Regions from separate parts of the Streptomyces sp. NPDC015171 genome, predicted to be linked through region 3. Evidence: riboswitches for the same ligand, from Rfam matches in the RefSeq annotation. Region 3 holds a riboswitch; each other region holds the start of a gene.
What was found. Region 3 has a riboswitch for cobalamin ahead of ACF073_RS25215 (FecCD family ABC transporter permease). Riboswitches for the same ligand answer to the same signal wherever they lie in the genome.
Positions count from the first base shown of each region.

Region 1: linked by a shared signal. The riboswitch ahead of ACF073_RS37385 (cobalamin biosynthesis protein) and the one ahead of ACF073_RS25215 (FecCD family ABC transporter permease) in region 3 are both predicted to bind cobalamin.
Region 2: linked by a shared signal. The riboswitch ahead of ACF073_RS00920 (ribonucleoside-diphosphate reductase subunit alpha) and the one ahead of ACF073_RS25215 (FecCD family ABC transporter permease) in region 3 are both predicted to bind cobalamin.
Region 4: linked by a shared signal. The riboswitch ahead of ACF073_RS38640 (CbtB-domain containing protein) and the one ahead of ACF073_RS25215 (FecCD family ABC transporter permease) in region 3 are both predicted to bind cobalamin.

Region 1 covers NZ_JBIBUO010000024.1:16,229-21,189, reverse strand. The annotation lists gene ACF073_RS37400 (lysozyme) at 213-938, shown strand; gene ACF073_RS37395 (anion permease) at 1,092-2,336, shown strand; gene ACF073_RS37390 (hypothetical protein) at 2,369-2,596, shown strand; cobalamin riboswitch at 2,848-2,990, shown strand; gene ACF073_RS37385 (cobalamin biosynthesis protein) at 3,091-4,035, shown strand; gene ACF073_RS37380 (cobyric acid synthase) at 4,032-4,961, shown strand, end outside.
Region 2 covers NZ_JBIBUO010000001.1:190,464-195,424, reverse strand. The annotation lists gene ACF073_RS00925 (ribonucleotide-diphosphate reductase subunit beta) at 1-583, opposite strand, end outside; gene ACF073_RS00920 (ribonucleoside-diphosphate reductase subunit alpha) at 583-2,952, opposite strand; cobalamin riboswitch at 3,079-3,219, opposite strand; gene mctP (monocarboxylate uptake permease MctP) at 3,646-4,961, opposite strand, start outside.
Region 3 covers NZ_JBIBUO010000009.1:256,934-261,894, forward strand. The annotation lists gene cbiE (precorrin-6y C5,15-methyltransferase (decarboxylating) subunit CbiE) at 1-912, shown strand, start outside; gene cobM (precorrin-4 C(11)-methyltransferase) at 909-1,658, shown strand; cobalamin riboswitch at 1,675-1,810, shown strand; gene ACF073_RS25215 (FecCD family ABC transporter permease) at 1,919-2,974, shown strand; gene ACF073_RS25220 (ABC transporter ATP-binding protein) at 2,977-3,744, shown strand; gene ACF073_RS25225 (ABC transporter substrate-binding protein) at 3,754-4,743, shown strand; gene ACF073_RS25230 (cobalt-precorrin-5B (C(1))-methyltransferase) at 4,763-4,961, opposite strand, start outside.
Region 4 covers NZ_JBIBUO010000027.1:12,647-17,607, forward strand. The annotation lists gene ACF073_RS38625 (enoyl-CoA hydratase/isomerase family protein) at 1-1,037, shown strand, start outside; gene mmsB (3-hydroxyisobutyrate dehydrogenase) at 1,034-1,930, shown strand; gene ACF073_RS38635 (enoyl-CoA hydratase) at 1,927-2,718, shown strand; cobalamin riboswitch at 2,794-2,931, shown strand; gene ACF073_RS38640 (CbtB-domain containing protein) at 2,970-3,182, shown strand; gene ACF073_RS38645 (CbtA family protein) at 3,205-3,957, shown strand; gene ACF073_RS38650 (hypothetical protein) at 4,082-4,417, shown strand; gene ACF073_RS38655 (hypothetical protein) at 4,471-4,821, opposite strand.

The sequences.
Region 1 (4,961 bases), on a different contig from region 3:
TGTCCGCCGCGGCCCCGCTCCTCGCGGACTCACCGGCGACCTGGAGATCACCGGTCGCGGCCGGTTCGCCGGTGGCGGCCGGCTCACCTGACCTGACCGGATCACGCAAGCCCGCCGGCCCGCTGAAGCCCGCCGGGATCCTGGACCGCAGCGGCGCCCTCGATCCCGCCAAGGCGCTGGACCCGACCGGGGCGCTGGGCCCGGCCGGGACCATGGACCCGCCCGGGGGACCGGACCCGGCCGACTTGCTCGGCCCCGCCGGGACGCTGGGCGCCGTCTGGCCGCTGCGCGCGGCGACCGGCCGGCCCCGGGGACACGACGTGTCGTCCCACCAGAAGGGCGTCGACTGGCCGGCCGCCCGGGCGAGGGGCGCGCGGTTCGTCTACATCAAGGCGACCGAGTCCACGGACTACCGCAACCCCTACTTCTCCGGGCAGTACACCGGCGCCCGCAAGGCGGGCCTGATCCGGGGCGCGTATCACTTCGCCCTGCCGGACAAGTCCTCCGGCGCCCGGCAGGCCGACTACCTCGTGCACCACGGCGGCGGCTGGCAGGCGGACGGCTGGACGCTGCCGCCCGCGCTCGACATCGAGTACAACCCGTACAGCAAGAAGCACAAGTGCTACGGGCTGAGCAAGGGGCGGATGGTCGGCTGGATCCGCTCGTTCAGCGACGAGGTCAAGCGGGAGACCGGCCGCCGGCCGGTGATCTACACCACGACCCAGTGGTGGAAGCTGTGCACCGGGAACAGCCGCGCCTTCTCCTCCACGCACGCCCTGTGGGTGGCCCGGCACGGCACTTCGGGGCCGGGGACGCTGCCCGGGGGCTGGCAGTTCTGGACGTTCTGGCAGTACGGCATCAAGGGCAAGCTGCCGGGTGACCAGAATCTCTTCAACGGGTCCCTGAGCAGGCTGCGGATCTTCGCGCGGGGCCGCTAGCCAAGGGGCACTTGAGGCGGCGCCGCAAAGACCGAGCAAAGCGGAGTCCAAACCCCCCTCCCGGACATCGCGATACCTCCCTCAGTTCACCTTCCGTTCACCCAGGTTGCCTACGTTCGTCCGGCCGATGACCTCGAAAGATTGCCTGGGTAAATGGAAAGCTTCTCGCTGATCCTCGCGATAGTGGTCGTAACCGCTCTCGCGTTCGACTTCACGAACGGTTTCCACGACACCGCCAACGCGATGGCCACCACCATCTCCACGGGCGCTCTGAAGCCCAAGATCGCGGTAGGCATGTCCGCCGCCCTCAATCTCGTGGGCGCCTTCCTCTCCGTGGAGGTCGCCAACACGATCTCCAAGGGTCTCGTCGACGAGAGCGGCATCCGTCCCGAGGTCATCTTCGCCGCCCTCGTCGGCGCGATCCTCTGGAACCTGCTGACCTGGCTGGTGGGTCTCCCCTCCAGCTCCTCGCACGCCCTGATGGGCGGCCTGGTCGGCGCCACCGTCGCCTCCGCCGGCTTCGGCGCCGTACACGGTGACGTCCTGGTCACCAAGGTGCTGCTGCCGGCCGTCGCCGCGCCGCTCGTCGCGGGCCTCGCCTCGCTGCTGGCCACCCGGCTCTCCTACGGCATCGGCGGCACCGCCGACGGCGAGGCCACCCGCAAGGGCTACCGCGCCGGCCAGATCGCCTCGGCCGGCCTGGTCTCCCTCGCCCACGGCACCAACGACGCCCAGAAGACGATGGGCATCATCACCCTGGCGCTGATCGCGGGCGGCGCCATCGCCCCCGGCTCGAACCCTCCCACCTGGGTGATCCTCTCGGCCGGTCTGGCCATCGCGCTCGGCACCTACATCGGCGGCTGGCGCATCATCCGCACCATGGGCAAGGGCCTGACCGACCTGGAGCCGCGTCAGGGCTTCGCCGCCCAGACCAGCGCGGCGACCGCCATCCTGGCCTCCTCCCACCTCGGCTTCTCCCTGTCCACCACGCACGTCGTCTCCGGCTCGGTGATGGGCGCGGGCCTCGGCCGCAAGGGCGGCGTGGTCCGCTGGTCCACCGCGACCCGCATGTTCGCCGCCTGGGCGCTCACCCTCCCGGCCGCCGCGCTGGTCGGCGCGGGCGCCGAGTCCGTCACCGACCTGGGCGACTGGGGCACCGCGGCCGTCGCCGTCTTCCTGGTCGCCGCCAGCGCCGCGATCTGGAAGATCTCCCGCCGCGAGGTCGTCGACCACACCAATGTGGTCGAGGAGAGCGCCGAGCCGGTCGGTGTGGTCACCGCCGCCATCGCCGCCGTGACCCCGCCCCCGGCGGGCCCGGTCACCGAGGGCCTGACGGCCACGATCCCCGCCCCCGTCGCCGAGCCCGCGCCGGCCACCCCGCCGGCCGCCACGGTCTGATCCCGAGCACGGTTAGTGAAGGAAGCATCCCCATGACGATCGACTGGGCGGCCCTCGGCTCCGTCTTCGGTGTGAGCCTCGCGTTCACGGTGGGCCTGGTGGCCCTGTTCACCCTCGGCATCAACGGCCTGTCCCGCCGGGAGAAGGCCACGGCCGAGGGCGGTTCCGCCGCGCTGGCGGTGACCGGTGCGTACGTGTGCTTCGCGGCCTGTGCGGCGGCGGTGGTGTACGGGATGTACCTGATCATGGCCAAGTCCTGACGGCCCCCCGCGCATGACACCGGCCCTGCCGGGCCCCGCTTCGGCGGCCCCGGCGGGGCTTTCGCGTACCGGCGGCACGGGGGCGGGCCCCGCCGGCCCTCGGAGAGCGCGCGGAGCGCCGCCGGGCGCCCGGTGAATTCCCCCCGGCGCGAGGGGCATTCACCGCGACCGGGTCGTCGGGCACCGTCCCGCGTGCCGCCGATGTGGGGCTCGGCACAGTCCGGCGTCCCAGGTCAACGGCGAGTTGACGGTCCTTCCGGGGGCGTGGTGGACTGCCCGGGCCATCTACGGCGGCAGAAGAGGAAGCCGGTGCGAATCCGGCGCGGTCCCGCCACTGTCACCGGGGAAGAACCCCCGGGAGCCAGGAACTCTCACCGCCGATTCACGTCGGACCAGGGCGCGGACACCCTGAGTGAGGACACAGATCGACATGCTCGGCCGCCGATCGAGAACCCGTACCAGGCCCGTTCCCGCGCCCACGGCCGGCTGAGCCGATGGGTGCCGATCGCACGTACGCGTACGGTGCCGCCGCCGGGGTGTTGGGCGACCTCCTCCTCGGCGACCCGCGCCGCGGGCATCCGGTCGCCGCGTTCGGCCGCACGGCCGCGGCCGTGGAGCGCGCCCTGTGGCGCGACCACCGCGGCTGGGGCGCCCTGCACACCGCCGTCTGCGCCGGCGGCGCCGTCGCGCTCGGCGCGCTGGCCGCCCGCGCCGTACGCCCCTCCCCCACCGCCTCCGTCGCGCTGACCGCCGCCGCCACCTGGGCCGTCGTCGGCGGCACCTCGCTCGCCCGGGAGGCCCGCACCGTCGGACAGGCCCTGGCCGCGGGGGACATCGAGGCCGCCCGGGCCAGGCTGCCCCATCTGTGCGGCCGGGACCCGCAGGCGCTGGACGCCGACGGCATGGCCCGTGCCGTGGTCGAGTCGGTCGCCGAGAACACCTCGGACGCGGTCGTGGGCGCGCTGGTGTGGGGTGCCGTGGGCGGGGTGCCCGGGCTGCTCGGGTTCCGCGCGGTCAACACCCTGGACGCGATGGTGGGCCACAAGTCGCCCCGGCACCGCCGCTACGGCTGGGCCTCCGCCCGCCTCGACGACGTGGCCGGCTGGCCCGGGGCCCGGCTGACCGCCGTGCTCGCCGCCGTGGCCGGACCCGATCCCCGGGGCGCCCTGCGCGCCTGGAAGGCCGACGCGGGCAGGCATCCGAGCCCCAACGCCGGTCCGGTGGAGGCCGCTTTCGCGGGAGCCCTCGGGGTCAGGCTGGGCGGCACGCTCTCCTACGGCGGCCGGGTCGAACACCGTCCCGTGCTCAACGGTGCCCACGGACGGCCGGTCCGGGTCACCGACATCGACCGGTCCGTACGGCTCTCCCGCCGGGTCGGCCTGCTCGCCCTCGGCGCCACGGTCGCCGCGCGCGCACTGCGGAAAGGACGCGGGAAATGAACGGTGGCCTCCTCGTCGCCGGCACCACCTCCGACGCCGGCAAGAGCGTCGTGACGGCCGGCATCTGCCGCTGGCTGGTGCGCCAGGGCGTGCGGGTCGCGCCGTTCAAGGCGCAGAACATGTCCCTGAACTCCTTCGTCACGCGCGAGGGCGCCGAGATCGGGCGGGCGCAGGCGATGCAGGCCCAGGCCTGCCGGGTCGAGCCGACCGCGCTCATGAACCCGGTGCTGCTCAAGCCCGGCGGCGAGCAGAGCAGCCAGGTGGTGCTGCTGGGCAAGCCGGTGGGCGAGATGAGCGCGCGCGGCTACCACGGCGGGCGCCAGCAGCGGCTGCTCGGCACGGTGCTGGACTGCCTGGCCGAGTTGCGGGGCACGTATGACGCGGTGATCTGCGAGGGGGCGGGCAGCCCGGCCGAGATCAATCTGCGGCGGACCGACATCGTCAACATGGGTATCGCCCGGGGCGCGGGGCTGCCCGTGCTGGTCGTCGGCGACATCGACCGCGGGGGCGTCTTCGCCTCGTTCTTCGGCACCGTCGCCCTGCTCTCGGCGAAGGACCAGGAACTGGTCGCCGGCTTCCTGGTGAACAAGTTCCGCGGGGACGTCTCCCTGCTGGAGCCCGGCCTCGACATGCTGCACGGGCTCACCGGACGGCCCGCCTACGGCGTGCTGCCGTTCCGGCACGGGCTCGGCATCGACGAGGAGGACGGGCTGCGGGTCTCGCTGCGCGGCACGGTCCGCGAGTCCAGCGTGACTCCCCCGGTCGGCGAGGACGTCCTGCGGGTCGCCGTGTGCGCGATCCCGCTCATGTCCAACTTCACGGACGTGGACGCGCTGGCCGCCGAACCGGGCGTCGTGGTGCGGTTCGTGGACCGCCCCGAGGAGCTGGCGGACGCCGATCTCGTGGTCGTGCCGGGCACCCGCGGG
Region 2 (4,961 bases), on a different contig from region 3:
TGCGGAACCAGTAGACGTACGCGAAGGCGCCGTAGAAGAACAGCCCCTCGATGCAGGCGGCGAAGCAGATCAGGTTGAGCAGGAAGCGCCGGCGGTCGGCCTTGGACTCCAGCTGGTCGAGCTTGTCGACCGAGTCCATCCAGCGGAAGCAGAACTGGGCCTTCTCGCGGATGGAGGGGATGTTCTCCACGGCGTCGAAGGCGGCGGCGCGGTCCTCGGGGTCGGGGAGGTAGGTGTCCAGCAGGGTCAGATAGAACTGGACGTGCACCGCCTCCTCGAACAGCTGGCGCGACAGGTACAGCCGCGCCTCCGGGGAGTTGATGTGCTTGTAGAGCGTCAGCACCAGGTTGTTCGCCACGATCGAGTCGCCCGTCGCGAAGAACGCGACCAGACGGCCGATCAGGTGCTGCTCCTCGGCGGAGAGCTTCGCCAGGTCGGCGACGTCGGAGTGGAGGTCGACCTCCTCGACGGTCCAGGTGTTCTTGATGGCGTCGCGGTAGCGCTCGTAGAAGTCGGGGTAGCGCATCGGGCGCAGGGTCAGTTCGAAGCCCGGGTCGAGCAGGTTGGTGTTTCGGGTGGTCATTACTGGCAGGCCTCGCAGGACTCGGGGTTTTCCAGGGAGCAGGCGACCGCGTCGGGGTCGGAGGCCTGCTGGACGGGGATGGTCGCCTGTGCCTGCGGCTGTGCCTGGGCGGCGCGGGCGATCCGGGTCGCCGGACGCGAACGCAGGTAGTACGTCGTCTTCAGACCGGACTTCCAGGCGTAGGAGTACATCGAGGAGAGCTTGCCGATGGTCGGCGTCTCCAGGAAGAGGTTCAGGGACTGCGCCTGGTCCAGGAACGGGGTGCGGGCGGCGGCCATGTCGATCAGGCCGCGCTGCGGGATCTCCCACGCCGTGCGGTACAGCGCCCGTACGTCCTCCGGGATCCAGACGAAGTCCTGGACCGAGCCGTTGGAGTCGCGCAGCGCCTCGCGGGTGCGGGCGTCCCAGACGCCCATGTCCTTGAGCTCCTGCACCAGGTAGGAGTTGACCTGGAGGAACTCACCGGACAGCGTCTCGCGCTTGAACAGGTTGGAGACCTGTGGCTCGATGCACTCGTACACACCCGCGATCGAGGCGATGGTGGCCGTCGGCGCGATGGCGAGGAGCAGCGAGTTGCGCATGCCGACCGCCGCGATCCGCTGACGCAGCGCGGCCCAGCGCTCCGGCCAGGTCAGCTCGACGTCGTAGTGGTCGGGGTGCAGGACACCCTTGGCCGTGCGGGTCTTCTCCCAGGCGGGCAGCGGGCCGTTGCGCTCGGCGAGGTCGGCGGAGGCCTCGTACGCGGCGAGCATGATGCGCTCGGCGATCCGCGTCGACAGGGCCTTGGCCTCGGCGGAGTCGAAGGGCAGACGCAGCTTGAAGAAGACGTCCTGCAGGCCCATCGCGCCGAGACCGACCGGGCGCCACTTGGCGTTGGAACGGCCCGCCTGCTCGGTCGGGTAGAAGTTGATGTCGACGACGCGGTCGAGGAAGGTGACGGCCGTGCGGACGGTCTCGTCCAGCCGCTCCCAGTCGATGTCGCCGTTGCTCACGAAGGCGCCGAGGTTGACCGAACCCAGGTTGCAGACCGCGGTCTCGCCGTCGTCCGTGACCTCCAGGATCTCCGTGCAGAGGTTGGAGGAGTGGACGACGTGGCCGGGCTCGGCGGTCTGGTTGGCGGTGCGGTTGGCGGCGTCCTTGAAGGTCATCCAGCCGTTGCCGGTCTGCGCGAGGGTGCGCATCATGCGGCCGTACAGCTCACGGGCCGGCATCGTCTTCTTCGCCAGGCCCGCCGCCTCGGCCTCGCGGTAGGCGGCGTCGAACTCCGCGCCCCACAGGTCGACCAGCTCGGGCACGTCCGCCGGGGAGAACAGCGACCACTGCCCGTCGGTGTTCACGCGGCGCATGAACTCGTCCGGGATCCAGTGCGCGAGGTTCAGGTTGTGGGTGCGGCGGGCGTCCTCACCGGTGTTGTCCCGCAGCTCCAGGAACTCCTCGATGTCGGAGTGCCAGGTCTCCAGGTACACGGCGGCGGCGCCCTTGCGCCGGCCGCCCTGGTTCACCGCGGCCACCGAGGCGTCCAGGGTCTTCAGGAACGGCACGATGCCGTTGGAGTGCCCGTTCGTCCCCCGGATCAGCGAACCGCGCGAGCGGATACGGGAGTACGACAGGCCGATGCCGCCGGCGTGCTTCGACAGCCGGGCGACCTGGTGGTACCGGTCGTAGATGGAGTCCAGCTCGTCCAGGGGCGAGTCCAGCAGGTAGCAGGACGACATCTGGGGGTGCCGGGTGCCGGAGTTGAAAAGAGTGGGGGAGGACGGGAGGTAGTCCAGGCGGCTCATCAGGCCGTAGAGCGCCGCGACCTCGTCCAGGGCCCGGGCCGTGTCGTCCTCGGCCAGACCGCTCGCCACGCGCAGCATGAAGTGCTGGGGCGTCTCGACGACCTTGCGGGTGATCGGGTGGCGCAGCAGGTAGCGGCTGTGCAGGGTGCGCAGGCCGAAGTAGCCGAAGCGGTCGTCGGCCGCACGGTCGACCAGCGCGTCCAGCCGCTCGGCGTGCAGCCGGACGAACTCCGCGGTGCGGTCGGCGACGAGGCCCTCGCGGTGCCCGACCGCGATGGACTCGGTGAAGGACGTCACGCCCTGCGAGGCGGCCTCGTCGCGGATCGCGAGGGTCAGCAGCCGGGCGGCCAGCTTCGAGTAGGCGGGGTCCTCGGAGATCAGACCGGCGGCGGCCTCCGTGGCCAGCTCGCGCAGCTCCGCCTCGTCGGCCCGGGCGGACCGGCCGCGCAGCGCGGCGGCGGCGACTCGTCCTGGGTCGGCGTCGGGCAGATCGACGGTCAACTCGGTCAGGGTCCGCAGCAACGCGGCACCGGGACCGTCGGTCTCCGGCTCGCTGACTGAAGCCGGTTCGGCTGGCGCGATGGTCACGTGGGGCTCTCCCTCGCTCGGCACGGGGGCCTGGCGGAGGGCAGGGGGCAGTCACGAGCGCACACGGCGGTCGCGTCCACCAGCCCACTCCACGAGGCCCGGACGTCGGAACGCACCCAGGCCAGGACGGCCGGGTGGGCTGTCGGCAGGCCTCGGACTGAACAGGCGCGTGGATATGCGCATGTACACCGTTGCGGGACAGTTCCGGAATCACACCGGATTCCCCTGCGACGACAGCGAGGACGAGCATACATCTAGTGCCGGGCTGTCGTGTCACCCCCAGATGTTGTGTCGGCGTGGCTTCATAGGGTCAACTCGCAGGCAGCCGGGGCGAAGACCGGCCGGCCCGGGGAAGGACGCCGGTCCCGCTCCGGCGTGCGAACGGCCCGGGGTGTCCGCCGGCCCGGTGGGCGCTGTGCGCGACCCGCCGGAGAGGACCGTGGGACGGCCTCCGGCGGCCCGCGCGCGCTCGGCACGGGCCCGCTCCGGGCCCCCTGGCTCCGAGGCGCCGGACGCTCTTCCCGAGGCCCGGGAGGCCGCCCTGGAGGTCGCCCGGGCGGTGCTCCCGCCGGGCGCGGCGCACCCGGCGCGGCCGGCCCGCCGGATCAGATGGCCCACGCCGTCGAGTCCGCCGGCGGGGTACGGCAACGGGCCGCCGGATGTCGCTCCGGCGGCCCGTCGAACGGTGCCCGGCTAGTGGCCCGCGCCCGCGGTCGCGGGCGGCAGCTCCACCGCGACGCCCGGGTCGCCGGCGTCGGCCGTGTAGTCCTCCGGCCTGGTCTCGTCGATGCCGTCGGGGGCCTTCAGGGCCTTCAGGACGACCGTGAGGACCACGGAGACCGCGACGTTCAGGACGAACGCCGTCAGGCCGATGTAGCCGATCTCACCGATGCCCGGGATCTCCTTGGAGGAGCCGCCGAAGTGCTTCTGGGTCGGGGAGGCGACCCCGTACGCGGCAGCCGTGCCGTAGACCATGCCGACCGCCCAGCCGGCCAGCAGCGCCCAGCGGTGGAACCAGCGGGTGAACAGGCCGCCGACCAGGGCCGGGAAGGTCTGCAGGATCCAGATGCCGCCCAGCAGCTGGAAGTTGATGGCGACCGTCTTGTCCATGGTGAGGACGAAGACCAGGGCGCCGACCTTCACCAGCAGGGAGACCAGCTTGGAGACCTTGGTCTCCTGCGCGGGCGTGGCGTCCGGCTTGATGAAGTCCTTGTAGATGTTCCGGGTGAAGAGGTTGGCCGCCGCGATGGACATGATCGCCGCCGGCACCAGGGCGCCGATGCCGATCGCCGCGAACGCCACGCCCGCGAACCAGTCCGGGAACATGTCCTCGAACAGCTGCGGAATGGCCAGCTGGCCGTTGGTGACCTTCACGCCGGCCGCGATCGCCATGAAGCCCAGCAGGGCCAGCAGGCCGAGCATGAGGGAGTACAGCGGCAGGATCGTGGTGTTGCGGCGGATCACGTCACGGCTCCTGGACGACAGGGTCGCGGTGATCGAGTGCGGGTACATGAACAGCGCCAGCGCGGAGCCGAGCGCCAGGGTGGCGTACGTCCACTGGCCCGCCTCCGGCGGGGCGAGCGCCCCGCGTGGCGCCTTGGTGGCCGGGTTGACCTGGCTGAACGCCTGGCCCGCCTTCGCGAAGATGTCGTCGAACCCGCCCAGCTTGATCGGGATGTAGATGATCGCCACCGCGATGACGATGTAGATCAGCGTGTCCTTGACGAACGCGATCAGCGCGGGGGCGCGCAGGCCGGAGGAGTAGGTGTAGGCGGCCAGCACACCGAAGGCGATGAGCAGCGGCAGGTCCTTCACGAACCAGTTGGTGTTCTCGCCGCCGCCGACGCCCATCACGTCCAGCACCGCCTGGATGCCGACGAGCTGGAGCGCGATGTACGGCATCGTCGCCAGGATGCCGGTCACCGCGACCGCCAGCGACAGGCCCTTCGAGCCGAACCGGCCGCGCACGAAGTCGGAGGTGGTGACATACCCGTGGCGGTGCGAGACCG
Region 3 (4,961 bases):
GCCCGGCTCGGCTGGCCGCTGGAGGACGTCGAGGTCGTCACGCTCGTCGGCCGGCCCGCCGCCCGGCTCGCCGCCGCCCTGCACGAAGGCCGGCGCCTGCTCGTCCTCAGCGCCGACGCCGGCACGCCCGCACAGATCGCCGCCCTCCTCCGGGACCGCGGCTTCGGGCCGAGCCGGATGCGGGTCCTGGAGCAGCTCGGCGGCGACCGGGAACGGACGGGCACGGAGACCACCGCCGACGACTGGGAGCGGACGCAGCCGCCCGGCGACCCGCTCAACGTCGTCGCCGTCGTGTGCCGCCGGGCACCGGACACCCTGCGCCTGGGCGCCGTACCGGGGCTGCCGGACGAGGCGTACGAGCACGACGGGCAGCTCACCAAGAGGCACATCCGCGCCGCCACCCTCGGCGCGCTCGCCCCCGCACCCGGTGAACTGCTGTGGGACATCGGCGGCGGGTCCGGCTCGATCGCCGTCGAGTGGCTGCGCACCCACCCCGCGTGCCGGGCCGTCACCGTCGAACGCGACCCGGTGCGGGCCGAGCGCATCCTGCGCAACGCGGAACGGCTCGGGGTGCCCGGACTGCGGGTCGTCACCGGTGCCGCCCCCGCCGCCCTGGCCGGACTCCCCACGCCCGACGCCGTGTTCGTCGGCGGCGGACTCACCGCCCCCGCTCTCCTCGACACCTGCTGGGCGGCGCTGCCCCCGGGCGGGCGGCTGGTCGCCAACACCGTCACGCTGGAGTCCGAGGCGCTGCTCGCCGGCGCCTACCGCAGGCACGGCGGCGAGCTGGTGCGGCTCGCGGTGTCGCACGCCGTCCCCGTGGGCGGCTTCACCGGCTGGCGGCAGGCCATGCCGGTCACCCAGTGGGCCGTCCGCAAGCCCGTCACCCCCCTTCCTGGAGCAGACAGATGACCGTGTACTTCATCGGCGCCGGCCCCGGCGCCGCCGACCTGATCACGGTGCGCGGCGCCCGGACGCTGGCCGCCTGCCGGGTCTGTCTGTACGCGGGCAGCCTCGTCCCGCGTGAACTGCTCGACTCGTGCCCGCCGGACGCCCGCCTGGTGGACACCGCCCAGCTCGACCTGGACGAGATCACCGCCGAGCTGGTCCGCGCCCACGAGGAGGGCCACGACGTGGCCCGGCTGCACTCCGGGGACCCCTCCGTGTTCAGCGCGGTCGCCGAGCAGATGCGCCGCCTCGACGCCGCCGGGGTGCCCTACGAGGTCGTCCCCGGCGTGCCCGCCTTCGCCGCCGCTGCCGCCGCCCTGAAGCGCGAACTGACGGTGCCGACCGTCGGCCAGACGGTCATCCTCACCCGTGTCGCCCACCGCGCCACCGCCATGCCCGAGGGCGAGGACCTGGCCACCCTCGGCCGCAGCGGCGCGCTGCTCGTGCTGCACCTGGCCGCCCGCTACGCGGACCGCGTGGCCGAGGAACTGCTGCCGCACTACGGCGCCGACTGCCCCGCCGCTGTCGTCGCCTACGCCTCCCGCCCCCAGGAGCTGATCATCCGCGGCACGCTGGACGAGATCGCGCAGAAGGTGAAGGAGGCGGGCGTGCTGCGCACCGCGGTGATCATGGTCGGGCGCACGCTCGGCGCCGAGCAGTTCCGCGACAGCCACCTGTACTCGCCGGAGCGGGAGCGGCACATCTGCTGAACAGGACGCCAGGGGCCGTTTGTTAGGCTCCCCTCGCCTCCCGTGGGGGAAGTCCGGTGAGAGTCCGGCGCTGACCCGCAACGGTGTGCACGGCGACCGCTCCGACGGTCGCCGCGCGAGCCCGATCGCCCGCGGAGGTCCATCGACCCGTTGACTGCTCGCCGTGGACTGCGAGAAGGGACCGGGCAGCCGGCACGGACGTACGGGCTGTCTCCTCCTCGACGTCCAGCAGGCGGCCCGTGTGAAGGACGGCCCCTCCCGTGCGCCGAAGTACGGCCCCCAGCCGGATACCCGTGCTGCCGCTCAGCCTGGCCCTCGGGCTGCTGCTCCTGTTCTCCCTCGTGTGCGGTGTCGGGCTCGGGGCCGCCGGGATCGGCGGGGCGCAGGTGCTGCGCTTCCTGTGGGCGGGGCTCACCGGCGCGACGCTGCCCGCCCGGGACGCGGCCGGCTACACCATCGTCTGGGAGATCCGGCTGCCGCGGGTGCTGCTCGCCGCCGTCGTCGGCGCCGGGCTCTCGGCCGTCGGGGTGGCCGTGCAGGCGATGGTCCGCAACGCGCTGGCCGACCCGTTCGTCCTCGGCATCTCCTCGGGCGCGGCGGTGGGCGCCAACGCCGTCATCCTCCTCGGCGCGTTCGCGGGACTCGGGGTGTGGGCGCTGTCGGCCTCGGCGTTCGCCTCGGCACTCGCGGCCATGGCGCTCGTCTACGCCGTGGCACGCTCGCCGCACGGACTGACCCCGCTGCGGCTGATCCTGACCGGTACGGCACTGGCGTACGGCTTCGAGGCGCTCACCACGGTCATGGTGTTCGGCGCGGCCCGGGGCGAGGCGGCCCGGTCGGCGATGATGTGGCTGCTGGGCAGCCTGGGCGGCGCGACCTGGTCCCGGGTGCCGCTCGCCGCGGCCGTCGTGCTGGCCGGATGGGCCTGGCTGCGGTGGCGGGCCGAATCCCTCAACGCGCTCGCCATGGGCGACGAGACCTCGGCCGCGCTCGGGGTGCGGCCCTCGCGGCTGCGCCGGGAGCTGTTCCTCGTCACCGCGGCCGTGACCGGGACCGTGGTCGCGGTCAGCGGGGCCATCGGGTTCGTCGGACTGATGGTGCCGCACGTCGTGCGGATGCTCGTCGGCGCCGACCACCGGCGGGTGCTGGCCGTCGCCCCGCTCGCCGGAGCCGTGCTGCTGGTCTGGGCGGACGTGCTGTCCCGGCTGCTGCTCGCCCCGGCCGAGCTGCCGGTCGGTGTGATCACCGCGGTGGTCGGGGTGCCCGCCTTCCTGCTGCTGATGCGACGCGGCGGCTACGCCTTCGGAGGGCGCTGAGCATGCGACTCGACATCGACCACGTCACGATCGAGGCGGCCGGCGCACGGCTCGTCGACGACGTCCGGCTCACCGCGGACAGCGGGGCGTTCGTCGGACTCGTCGGCCCCAACGGCAGCGGCAAGTCGACCCTGCTGCGCTCCGTGTACCGGGCCCTGCGGCCGGCCGGCGGAACCGTACGCCTCGACGGCGACGATCTGCACGCCATGGACCCGCGGGCCGCCGCGCGCGTCCTGGCCGCGCTGCCGCAGGAGTCGGCGGCCGAGTTCGACTTCACGGTCGCCGAGGTGGTCGCCATGGGACGGCTGCCGCACCGCGACCGCACGGCCGCCGCCGACCGCGAGATCTGCGCCGAGGCCATGAGCCGCACCGGCGTCACCCACCTCGCCGACCGCGGCTTCCTCAGCCTGTCCGGCGGCGAGAAGCAGCGGGCCCTGATCGCCCGGGCCCTGGCCCAGCGGCCCCGGGTCCTGGTCCTCGACGAACCCACCAACCACCTCGACGTCGCGCACCAGCTGACCGTCCTGTCCCTGGTCCGCGGCAGCGGTCTGACCGTGCTGGCCGCGCTCCACGACCTCAACCTCGCCGCCGCCCACTGCGACGTCCTGTACGTCATCGCCGGCGGCCGGATCGTCGCCTCGGGGCCGCCCCACGAGGTCCTCGGACCCGCGCTGCTGGCCGAGGTGTTCGGGATCCGCGCCCATCCCGTACGGCACCCCGAGACCGGTGCCTTCCAGCTCCTGTTCGACCTGCTCCCGCCCACCGTCTGAAGGACCCCCATGCGCAAGCTGCTCGCCGCCGCCGTATGCCTCGCCGCGACCGCCACCGGTTGCGGTGCCACGGTGGAGTCGTCCCCGGACGCCGCCTCCCCCGCGGTCACCCTCACCAACTGCGGTCGCGAGGTGACGTACGACAAGGTCCCCGAGCGGGTCGTCACCAACGACGTCGGCATCACCGAGCTGATGTTCGCGCTCGGCCTGGAGGACCGCATGGCCGGGTTCGCCATGCCCGACGACAAGGGAGACCTCGGCGCCGTGCCCTGGAAGGACGGCTACGACAAGGTGAAGTGGCTGTCCAAGGACCAGCTCACCAAGGAGAACGTCCTCGAAGCCGACGCCGACCTCGTCTTCGCCGGCTGGAACTACGGCTTCCGTGAGGACGGCGGCTTCACCCCCGACGCGCTGAAGAAGCTCGGCATCCCCTCGTACGTCCTCACCGAGTCCTGCCGCAACGGCCGGACGGAGTCCGCGCGCGGCATCATGCCGCCGCTGGACGCCCTGTACGCCGATCTCACCAACCTCGGCAAGCTGTTCGGCGTCGAGAAGAGGGCCGCCGCGCTGATCGACGGCTTCAAGAAGCGCATCGCGGAGGTGCGGGCCAAGGCCCCACGGGGCGCCGACCGCCCCTCGGTCTTCCTCTACGACAGCGGCCAGGACACGCCCTTCACCTCCGGCCGCTACGCCGCACCGGAGCAGATCATCACCGAGGCCGGCGGCGTCAACGTCATGCACGACGTGGCGGACTCCTGGACCACGACCGGCTGGGAGACCGTCGTCGAACGCGACCCCGACGTCATCGTCATCTGCGACTACGGAGACGTCGGCGCCGAGCAGAAGAAGAAGTTCCTCCTCTCCTACGCCCCGCTGCGCGACGTCTCCGCCGTCAAGCACCGGCGGATCGTCACCCTGGACTACGCCGACCTGGTCGAGAGCCCCCGCAACCCGTCGGCGATCGCCCGGCTCGGCGCCTACCTGCGCACGGTCCGGTAGGAGTCCGGTGACCGCCCGCCTACCGGACCGCGCTGCGCCCCACCACCGCGCCCGCCCGGTCGACGCAGACGACGTCCACGGCGACCGGTGCGCCGCGCAGGACGGCCAGTGCCGCGTCGCGCGCGGCCCGCGCCACCAGGTCGCCGAGCGGCACCCCGGCGGCCTGGCACAGCTGGAGCGCGGCCAGGCCCGTGTTGGCGGCGGCCACCTCGGCGGCG
Region 4 (4,961 bases), on a different contig from region 3:
GACGGGCCGCCGTCATCACCCTCAACCGGCCCAGGGCGCTGAACGCCCTGAACCACGACATGGTCCGCCGCGTCGACGAGGCGCTGACCGCGTGGGAGCACGACCCGGACGTGCGCACGGTGGTCATCACCGGGGCCGGGGAGCGCGGCCTGTGCGCGGGCGGCGACATCCGCGCCGTCCACGACGACGCCCGCGACGGCGACGGCAGCGCCTCCGCCGCCTTCTGGCGCGACGAGTACCACCTCAACGCCCGCATCGCCCGCTACCCCAAGCCGTACGTCGCCCTCATGGACGGCATCGTCATGGGCGGCGGTGTCGGCGTCTCCGCGCACGGCAGCGTCCGCATCGTCACCGAACGCTCCCGGATCGCCATGCCGGAGACCGGCATCGGCTTCGTCCCCGACGTCGGCGGCACTTACCTGCTCGCCCTCGCCCCGGGCGAACTGGGCACCCACCTCGCGCTGACCGGCGCCCAGATCGGCGCGGGCGACGCCCTGCTGTGCGGCCTCGCCGACCACTACGTGCCCTCCGAGGCGCTCGGGCACCTCGTCGACGACCTCGCCGATCTGCCCGTGCACGACGCTCTGGCCCGGCACGTCCGGCCGGCGCCGCCGGCGCGGCTCGCGGCCCGGCGGGAGTGGATCGACGCCTGCTACGCAGGGGGCACGGTCGAGGAGATCCTGCGCCGACTGCTCGCCCAGGGCGGCCCGGACGCCAAGGAGGCCGCCGAGACCCTGCTCGCCAAGTCGCCCACCGCTCTCAAGGTCACCCTCGCCGCCCTGCGCCGCGCCCGGCACCTCGGCCCGCTGGAGCGGGTCCTCGACCAGGAGTACCGCGTCTCCTGCGCCGCCCTCGGCACCTCCGACCTGCTGGAGGGCATCCGCGCCCAGGTCATCGACAAGGACCGCGATCCGCACTGGTCCCCGGCCACCCTCGCCGAGGTCACCGACGCCGACGTCGGCCGCTTCTTCGCCCCGCTCGGCGACCGCGAACTCGGCCTCGCCGGATCCGACACCACCCCGGAGGCGGCCTGGTGAGCAGGACCGTCGCGTTCATCGGACTCGGGCACATGGGTGCCCCCATGGCCGCCAACCTGGTCAAGGCCGGGCACCGGGTGCGCGGCCACGACCTCGCGGCCGACGCCGTGGACGGCGCCGCACGGACGGGTGTCGAGGCCGCCGCCACAGCGGCCGAGGCGGTGGCCGGCGCCGACCTGGTCATCACCATGCTGCCCGCCGGACGGCACGTCCTGGACCTCTACGACACCCTGCTCCCGGCGGCCCGGCTCGGCACCCTCTTCGTCGACTGCTCCACCATCGACGTCGCCGACGCCCGCGCCGCCCACGAACGCGCCGCCGCCGCCGGGATGCGCGCCCTGGACGCACCCGTCTCCGGCGGCGTGGTCGGCGCCGAGGCCGCCACGCTCACCTTCATGGCCGGCGGGGGAGGGGCGGAGTTCGCCGAGGCACGGCCACTGCTGGAGGCCATGGGCAAGAAGGCCGTCCACTGCGGTGACGCCGGGGCCGGACAGGCCGCCAAGATCTGCAACAACATGATCCTCGGCATCTCCATGATCGCCGTCAGCGAGGCGTTCGTCCTCGGCGAGAGCCTGGGCCTGTCCCACCAGGCGCTGTACGACGTCGCCTCCACGGCGTCCGGGCAGTGCTGGGCCCTCAGCGTCAACTGCCCCGTCCCGGGCCCGGTCCCGGCGAGCCCGGCCAACCGGGACTACCGTCCCGGGTTCGCGGCCTCCCTCATGGCCAAGGACCTGGGCCTCGCGGCCAACGCGGTACGGGAGGGCGGGGTGCACGCCGAACTCGGGCTGCGCGCCGCCGAGGTGTACGCGGCCTATGCCGAACGGGTCGGCGCCGAGGAGGACTTCTCCGGCATCGTACGCACCATCAGGGAACAGAGCGGAGAGCACGCATGACCACGGAAGTACCCGTCGAGTACGAGACGATCCTCGTCGAACGCAGGGGCCGCACCGCCCTGCTCACCCTGAACCGGCCCAAGGCCCTCAACGCCCTCGACCTCCAGGTCATGCACGAGATGGCGGCCGCCACCGAGGCCCTGGACCGGGACCCGGACTGCGGCTGCATCGTGATCACCGGGTCGGCGAAGGCGTTCGCGGCCGGCGCCGACATCAAGGAGATGCAGCCGCAGGGCTACCTGGACATGTACCTCGCCGACTGGTTCGCCGCCTGGGACCGGCTCGGCCGGCTGCGCACCCCGACCGTGGCCGCCGTCGCCGGGTACGCCCTCGGCGGCGGCTGCGAACTCGCCATGCTCTGCGACATCCTGCTCGCCGCCGACACGGCCGTCTTCGGCCAGCCCGAGATCAAACTCGGCGTGATCCCCGGCATCGGCGGCTCCCAGCGGCTGACCCGGGCGGTCGGCAAGGCCAAGGCCATGGAGCTGTGCCTGACCGGGCGCACCATGGACGCGGCCGAGGCCGAGCGCGCCGGGCTCGTCTCCCGGGTCGTGCCCGCCGACGAACTGCTCAGCGAGGCCATGGCCGTGGCCGAGACCGTCGCGGGCATGTCGCTGCCGGTGGCGATGATGGCGAAGGAGGCGGTCGGACGGGCCTTCGAGACCACGCTCGCCGAAGGCGTCCGCTTCGAACGGCGGCTGTTCCACGCGGTGTTCGCGACCGCCGACCAGAAGGAGGGCATGGCCGCCTTCGCGGCCAAGCGCCCGCCGGAGTTCCGCCACCGCTGACCCACCCGGCACAGGACGGTGTCCGCCGGTGCGAGAGAAAGATCCCATCGAGCGGACACGGTCTTGGCCATGGTCCTGACACGCGGTACGGTCTGTGCGATATCGACGACGGTACTGCGGAAGCCGGTGGAAATCCGGCACGGTCGCGCCACTGTGTGCGAGAACCCCGGTGGGTGCTCGTGAGTCAGACCCGCGGCCGTCGTCCTGTGCACCACCGAGATGGGACGCGAGCTCCCAGAGGAGGTTCTGCCATGGCGCAGACCGTCGCCCAGCCGACAGCCACCACTCCCGCCAAGCTGCCGCTGAAGGCGATAGCTCCCTGGGCGGTCTTCTTCGGCATTCTCATGCTGGTCCTGCTGTACTTCGTCGGCGCCGAGCAGGGCGCCACGTCCGTGTTCAACGGCACGGACGTCCACGAGTGGGTCCACGACGCCCGCCACCTGCTCGGCTTCCCCTGCCACTGACGCGAGGGGACTCCGCACAGCCATGAACTCCGCAACCGTACGCAACCTCCTTGTGCGGGGCATGCTCGCCGGCCTCGCCGCCGGCGTGCTCGCCCTGATCGTGGCCTATCTCCTCGGTGAGCCGAGCGTGGACAAGGCGATCAGCTTCGAGGACGCCCACTCCCACGAGCACGAGATGGAGGTCGTCTCCCGCTCCCTGCAGTCCACCGCGGGCCTCGCCACCGGCGTCCTGGTCTACGGTGTCGCCTTCGGCGGCATCGCGGCGCTCGCCTTCTGCTTCGCGCTGGGCCGTGTCGGCCGCTTCGGCCCGCGTGCCACCGCGCTCCTGCTGTCGGGCTGCGCGCTGCTCGCCGTGTACGTCGTGCCGTTCCTGAAGTACCCGGCCAACCCGCCGTCGGTCGGCGAGCCCGACACCATCGGCAAGCGGACCACCCTGTACTTCCTGATGATGGTGCTCAGCGTCCTGCTGGCGGTCGGCGCCACCATCCTGGGCAAGCGCCTGGCGCCCAGCCTCGGTACCTGGTGGGCGACCGTCGCGGCGGTCGTCGCCTTCGCCGTGGTGATCGGCCTGGCCTACGAGTTCCTGCCGGTCGTCAACGAGGTCCCGGCGGACTTCCCGGCCGCCCTGCTGTGGCGGTTCCGGCTGTCCGCGCTGGCCATCCAGACGGCGCTGTGGGGCGGCTTCGGCCTCGCCTTCGGCGAGCTGGCCGAGCGGGTGCTGAACCCGGCCCCGGCGAGGGCCGCGAGCGAGCGGGCGGTTCCGGCCGCGCACTGATTCCATCCGGACAGCAGAGGGCCCTTGGGAACCATCCGAGGGCCCTCTCGCGTTCCCCGGACACCGAACAGAAGCACCGGACCGGCGGCTCGCGGAGCACTCAGGCGAGGAGCGGAGGAACCGAGTGGCCAGAACCCCCCAGCCGCGCCGCATCACCCTCGGTGGCCGCGAGGCGGTCGCCCTCACCGTGGCGGAGTACGAGCAACTGGTCGCCAGCCGACGGCAGATCGGCGGCCAGAGCGCCCGGGTCCGGGTGCTGGCGCAGCAGGCGAAGCGCACCGAACAGCTCCTGCACGACCTGGAGACACTGATCGGCACCCCCGGCGAGACCTGCCGGGGGCAGGCACAGCCCGCGCCCGCGAGGTGCCCGGACGTCGAGAGCACGCGCGGCGCCGACGCCGGCTGCCTGCGCTGCGCGGTGGCGGCGCTGCTGCGCCGCCACCGAGGCCCCGCGTCCTGAGCCGACGCCCCCCGGCACGCGGTGCGCGGGGGCGAGGGCCCGGCACACCCGCGTCAGCGGAAGAAGACCACCGACCGGAGCTTCAGCCGCTCGCTCCCGTACCCGGTGTACGGGCGCATGGTGAACGAAGCACCGGTGCAGCCCGGCTCGGTGAACGCGATCGCGTACTCGTCGGTGCGGTTGCGCGGGGAGTGGGCCGGAGTGCTGGCCCCGGGGTCCGCCACCTCGGGCAGGGTGATGCACAGACCGCTGTCCGGATCCTGCAGCACCGCGATCCGCGGGGAGCCGTCCAGACCGGAGTAGGTGTACTGGAACTCTCCTGACGCGGCGGAGGCGGAGCCGGGGGCGGCCAGGAGCAGGGCGAGGGCGCCGAGGGCGGTGACCGCGGCATTGCGCAGACGCATGGACGGGGTGTCCCTTCACGAGGAGTGACGACGTGCGGCATCACCCTTTCCAAGATCATGTCGTCCCGTGCGCACCCCGGCTGCTGAATCGATCCACCGTCACCCGAAGGGGTCACCACGCGGCGCCGCCGGCCCGGATC